DNA from 2 places in the Psychrobacter sp. ANT206 genome. Region 2 is predicted to be linked to the other one. Evidence: predicted binding sites of a transcription regulator. Region 2 holds the regulator's gene; the other holds the start of a gene.
What was found. The regulator PhoB, encoded in region 2, activates phosphate uptake and scavenging genes when phosphate is short. The targets are predictions, from matches to a motif close to TGTCATNAANCTGTCATAA.
Positions count from the first base shown of each region.

Region 1: the regulator PhoB is predicted to act here: its motif matches at 1,992-2,010, upstream of M0221_RS02200 (DNA translocase FtsK).

Region 1 covers NZ_CP096271.1:519,733-523,169, reverse strand. Annotated here, with positions in the region: gene M0221_RS02200 (DNA translocase FtsK) at 1-1,927, opposite strand, end outside; gene trxB (thioredoxin-disulfide reductase) at 2,653-3,437, shown strand, end outside.
Region 2 covers NZ_CP096271.1:2,681,638-2,685,074, forward strand. Annotated here, with positions in the region: gene M0221_RS11145 (M23 family metallopeptidase) at 1-587, shown strand, start outside; gene phoR (phosphate regulon sensor histidine kinase PhoR) at 601-1,683, opposite strand; gene phoB (phosphate regulon transcriptional regulator PhoB) at 1,773-2,477, opposite strand; gene dtd (D-aminoacyl-tRNA deacylase) at 2,636-3,091, opposite strand; gene asd (archaetidylserine decarboxylase) at 3,278-3,437, shown strand, end outside.

The DNA of each region.
Region 1 (3,437 bases), 840 kb from region 2:
TGACATTGAACTCTTGTAATTTGATTTCCAATAGCTCTGATAACTGCTCAAGCTCAGCAAGCGTATAGCTTGGCTGACGATTGGGGTCTGGCTTATCTAAGATCGACATCTCTGGAATCGGCGACAGACTACTACGATAGGCAGCCGTTTGCATTGAGCGTGATTTTTGACTGAATGCAATATCATCACTAATATGAGGCATAACGGGAGCATCAATCTCGTCAGTGCTATCATAAACATTGTCGTCTTCTGGCATCATATCCGTAATATGATTGCTACTATCACCTTCTGGGACTGCAAAACTCATAGTTGGTTTGGTTACTGTGGCTGACTCGATACTTGATATGGTAGCCGTACTCTCTGCTATTGGTGGTGCTTTTGGATTTGCAGGCGGGGTATTGGTCGGTGTCATATCTATTATTTCTGATGTATTCTCTACATCAGCATCAGCAAAAGACTCCAAATCGTTCAACAAGTCATTTGCAGCATTATTAGGAATGTCGTCAGTAGTGTCGTTTGGTGAGATAGTAGTTTGCTGCTGAATAGGCGCAGTTTCTGTTAATGTCTCTACGGCAGATAATTCTTGTTCATGGCTAAAATCAGTCGCTTCCGGCACTGCCTCATGTTCTGCCAACCATGCATCAACTAAGCTATCGACACTAGGCGCTGATTCAGGAGTATCTGGCTGGGTAGTTGACATGTTCGGTGCGTAATCATTTAACGAATGTGCTGCTTGTTGCTGAGTCTCCTCTTGAGTGATATCAAGAACTGGGCTAGCAGAAGAAATGTCAGTATTTAAGCTGTCAACAGAAGCAGCAGCTGATGCCTCTGAATATGGAGCATTTGCGACATCATAAGGTATCGTATCTTGCTCATTTTCTATCTGGTTTGCTAATAAATCAGCGACGGTATTTGCATCGTTCCATGCAAAACTTGGCTCAACCTTTCTGATAGACATTGGCGTAGCATTGGTAGCAGGTACTGATGTTTTATTTAGATTAAAAGCACTATTGCTAGTCGTCGTAGCGGCTGCAGTTTGCAAATGCTCTTCTCGTTTGGCACTTTCACTGGCAACTTGCGCAGCAGCTGCCATAGAAGCTTTTACACTGGCACCCAATCCTGAAGACGATAAAAAGTCTGTCAATGCGCTATTAAAACGACCACTTCTATTGTCTTGCTGTTTATTTTCAGCCTGTTCATCCACTTGCAACTCAAGAGGCAATTGCTCATATTCCGGAGTATCAGTCTCACTTACTGCTGTATCACGACCTTGTTTATCGGCAGCATTAGTTGCATTGTCTTCTTGTGTTATTTGACTAGCGTCAAGGCTGCTATCAAGGTTTTTGACACCTGACCCAAACCAAGACAAAGTTTTAATTTTTTCGTAAATACTTAACCAATGAATATTAAAGGCAAAGGTGGTCGTAATAGCGACAAACACTGCCAAAAACGTCACACTGCCCCACTGTGATAACAGTTGTGCTAATCGCGCTTGTAGCTCAAGACCAATAATACCGCCCGCAACTCCTTTGAGCCCTGATGATATTGGATCTGCCACCTGCTGTACCAATGCAACCAACTGGGCAAATAATGCACTACTGCTCAGTATCAAGAACACGTAAGCAACCAAGCGTAATAACCAAAACGTCGGTTTATTGTCCCACCAAATCAGTACTGATTCATAAACCAGAAACGCCAGTAACCACCACGCACCAAAACCAAAGAAGCTATACAGCAAATCTGAGAGCCATGCGCCCATCTCGCCGCCCATATTATTAATGGTCGTCATATCACTACTGATGTGCGACCAGCTAGGATCATTACCGGTATAAGTCATCAAAATCACGAACAAATAAACCGCGAGGAGTAATCCCAGTAGGGTAAATATGCCCTTTTTTAAGTAATCAATAATTGGTGCTGATATCACGTAAGATCTGCCTTGTTGTTAATACTCGTCATGAATACTTAATAGTCGTCAAACCATGATTAAGCTTAATCATGCTGACATAAATTCTTGATAGAAACTGCTGTAATAGGTTACGACTGATGTGGCGTAATAACAAAAAAACTGTATCTAAAATACTACGGCAAAATATTGACCGCATTGCTGTTTTTGTTTTGTGCGCGGCATACAACTTCTTATAATAACAAATACATAGCTGCCGTGGCGACCGTGTTATCAATAAAGCGCATAAGAAAATCAATCCAGTAGTGATTTAGCCAAAAATGCAGCTAGTGAAAAATGATGCCTGTTCTTTTTGCATTAGAATCTAACCAAAATATATTAAGAACTCTACGTTACTGCTGGTATAAATTTTTTATAGCCTCTGTCTGCGTAGGCACAGCAAGCAAGACAAATTAATACCAGCAGTACGTGATGTTTATATATCACTTTTCACTGACTATATTTGAATATGGGCTAATTTTTGGTACTAAAATTTCAAGCTGCAGATACTTTAGTTCTAATGATACCCATATTTGTTTTAGCAAACTTGCACTTTTTGCTCTTAGCCCTTATGTTATTATCACATAGCAACCATAATAACCAGATACGTCGTCATTTTTACGCTTATCTTTTATAATACTTATAATATCTACTTATTATTTTAACGTTGAACCCTTTCACTTTTATTGCTCTAGCAAGGAAATCTTATGGCAACTGATAATACTGCTCCACGCCACGAAAAACTCATTATTTTAGGTTCAGGTCCTGCTGGTTATTCTGCCGCTGTGTATGCAGCACGCGCCAACCTAAAGCCTGTTATGGTCACCGGTATGGAAGTCGGCGGACAGCTCACGACGACGACCGAAGTCGATAACTGGCCGGGTGATGCACATGATTTGACTGGTCCTGCATTGATGGAGCGTATGAAAGCCCATGCCGAACGCTTTGGTACTGAACTGGTTTATGATCATGTCAATGCTGTGAATTTAAATGTGCGTCCTTTTGAGCTGACTGGTAATAACGCCAATTACACCTGTGATGCTCTTATTATCTCAACCGGCGCATCAGCACAGTATCTAGGTCTAGAGTCAGAAACCAAATTCCGTGGTCTTGGCGTTTCTGCTTGTGCAACTTGTGATGGCTTCTTTTATAAAGACCAAAAAGTGGCAGTTATCGGTGGTGGTAACACGGCCGTTGAAGAAGCGCTGTATTTATCAAATATCGCCGCTGAAGTCACTTTAGTCCATCGCCGTGATAGCTTACGCTCAGAAAAAATCCTACAAGATAAACTATTTGAAAAAGCCAAAAATGGTAATGTCAAAATCGAGTGGAACCACAGCGTAAAAGAAGTGGTTGGTGATGATATGGGCGTTAATGGCGTGGTCATTGAATCTATGATTGATGGCAGCACCAAGCAACTGGACGTGTTTGGTATGTTTGTTGCCATTGGTCATAAGCCGAATACTGACTTATTTAAAGGTCAGCTAGAGAT
Region 2 (3,437 bases):
GACCAGATGGCAATCACGAACAACCAAATCCTACGTTTATCAGCCGTGCAATTAGCGTACTTATCAAGGCCGTAGTATTGCTGATGCTATTATTCGTATTTGACAGATTATTACCGAGTATCAGCCAACAAACTCAATCATTTTTCATAGCAAAATGGCAGCAGCTTAGCCTATTGCAACACCCGCTACCAACAGAGAATAGCCTGCCAAATCCGCTACCCAAGCAGCATCTGACTGATACATGGGGCGCTGCTCGTAGTCAAGGTCGCTCACATGAAGGGATTGATATTTTTGCGGCGCGCGGCACGCCGATACAAGCGACGACCCAAGGTATCATCAGTAAGGTAGGCGAAAATGCGTTAGGAGGTCGCGTCGTTATGATAGTGGGACCAGGCGGCGCAGGACACTATTATGCGCATTTGGAAGACTATGCTGACATTTCTCCCAATGACTGGGTAAATGCTGGTGATACCATTGGTTACGTGGGTGATAGCGGCAATGCTAAAGGCACACCGCCGCATGTTCATTATGGGATTTATATTAATGGTAGTGCGGTAAACCCTTATCCACTTTTGCAAAAGGATTAAAGTGTATTAAGCATTAATTCATTGCGGCAGATCGTACATGGTTATTTGGAAACACGGCACTAAATGTCGAACCAATGCCTTCTACAGACTCAATTTGCAAGCTCGCTTCGTGCTGATATAAGACATGTTTTACAATCGCCAGTCCAAGCCCCGTCCCACCTGTTGCTCGGCTGCGCCCGCTGTCAACGCGATAAAAACGCTCAGTTAAACGGGCAAGATGCTGCGGCGCTATACCGATACCATTATCTTCAACAGCAAATCTGCAGCCCTCAGCAGTCTTAGTCCAACTAATAGAGATATTGCCACCTTTTGGTGTGTATTTAATCGCGTTAATCACTAGATTGGACAGTGCGCTATTTAGGTACATTTCTGAGCCATATAGTCCATCATAGGTATCAATATGCAAGTGAATCGTATGCTTATATTCTTGATTATACGCCTGCGCATCATCATAGACATGAGTGAGCAGCTTGGTCATATCGATATCATTAAACGCATGGGTTTCTTCGATTTCGATGCGAGACAGTAGCAATAAGTCATTGACCACCCTATTCATGCGTGCCGTTTGCTGAGTCATCAGCTCAAAACCGCGTCGCCAATTCGCAGGCATATCTGGCTGATCAGAGAAATTCTCCAGATATCCCATCAAGACCGTCAATGGTGTACGTAGCTCATGCGAGACATTGGCCACAAAGTCGCGGCGCATCGCTTCTAAATGCTGCAAACGGGTCACATCATAAATGATCAGTAGTTTTTCATCGCCAAATGGCGTCAGCTCACACTTTAGATAACGATTTGGGTCTTGCCAAGAGACGATATGCACACTCTCGTCGGCGTCAGCATCAGCATCAGCATCAGCATTAAGCGTCGTTGCCTCCTGATAATACTTAATAAATTCAGGAACTTGAATGAAGTCAAAAATACGCCTGCCTTTATCTGAGGATTGCAACAATAATAAATCCTGCGCCGCTTGGTTCCACCATTCAAGTCCATCATCGTCATTGAGCAAAATCACGGCATCACGTAATGCTCGTAAAGCACTTCTGATTTTTTTAAGTTGATTTGTGGCACCTTGCTCATTATCTTGGATAGGCATTTTTATTTATCCATTATTTTTTATAATTTTTCTACTATTGGCCGCTCCCGATAAAAGGCGACACTATACAATATTCATATTGCTAGCGATTAACCTTTTTCGATACGGCTAGAAAATCGATAACCTGTACCGCGTACCGTTTGTATCAATGTATCACAATCATGTGGACGTAGTAATGTGCGCAAACGCTTTACGTGAACATCAATGGTTCTATCTTCGATGTAGACGTTACCGCCCCATACTTGATCGAGCAGCTGGGCACGGGTATAAGCGCGCTCAGGATGGCTCATAAAAAACGCCAATAAGCGATATTCTGTCGGACCCATATCGATAATGTCATCACCCACCATAAAGCGTTGGCTTTTGGCATCTAAAGTTAGCCTGCCTATATTGATAGGTTTGTCGCCGCTTAGCGCGTTACTACGTCGCAATACCGCTTTGATTCTTGAGATAAGCTCACGGGTCGAGAAAGGCTTGGTCATATAATCATCAGCGCCTGCGTCAAGACCATGCACTTTACTGTCTTCTTCACTTTTGGCGGTCAACATAATAACCGGTATCTCGGCGAGCAGCGTATCGCTTTTTAGCATACGGCAAAAATCGATACCACTTTTATCACCGGGTAACATCCAGTCCAATAAAATCAGCGCTGGACGATGATCGACCACTTGTTGGTGCGCCTCTGACACATCCGCTGCCTGCAAACTATCAAAGCCTGCCATCTCTAGGGTCATGACGACCATCTCACGAATGGCGTCTTCATCTTCAACAATCAAAATTTGCTCTTTAGACATAATGTATTCTTAATATATTCTTAATGTTAGAGGACAAAATAGAGTTTATAAAAGCAGTAACAAACGCAAATAAGCGTTTCTTTATTAAAGGGTTTAATTATGACAGCTTAATGACATTTACTCTTAAATTTATAATACTTAGTAGCCATGCTAATGACTTAATGCACTTCTAATAAAAAGTTTAATGGTCCATCATTGACACTCAATACTTGCATATCAGCGCCAAACTGACCCGTTGCAACCGTTAAATACTGCGTCTTTGCGTAATCAACCAATTGTGCAAATAAAGCTTGAGCCCTATCAGGTGCCATTGCGCTACCAAAGTCAGGGCGGCGACCTTTATCCGTCTTTGCCATCAGAGTAAATTGTGAGATCAATAATAGCCCACCACCGACTTGCTGGATATTTTTATCGAGTTTACCGTATTTGGCTGGATCATCATCATTGTCAAAAATACGATAGGTGAGGATTTTATCAATCATCCGCTGCGCACTTTGTAGGTTATCATCGTGTCCCAAGCCGATATATGCCAGCACACCTTGCTCAATAGCACCAACCTCCTGCCCATCAACGCTGACACTGGCATATTTGACTCGCTGAATAAGAGATCTCATTGCTTACTTCCTTTAACGATTATGGTCATACAGTCTGCTGCGGACCATGATAAAATACAATTATCTGTGCAGGTACTTATGATTATGTTTATAAATAAATCTAGCTATAAAACTGCCTATCTATGATTTTTTAATACAACTTTTTATTTTAATAACTATTTTTAATCCCTACTTTGGTCATCTATTATGAATGTATTTACTACCTTACAGCAATTTGTCCCGCAGCAAAAAATCAGTAAAGTCGCAGGGCGCTTAGCTGCCAGCCGCCACCCTTGGGTTAAGCGTACGTTTATCCGCAGTTTTGCCAAAGCGTATGATGTTAGCTTAGATGAATATGAGCGTCAAA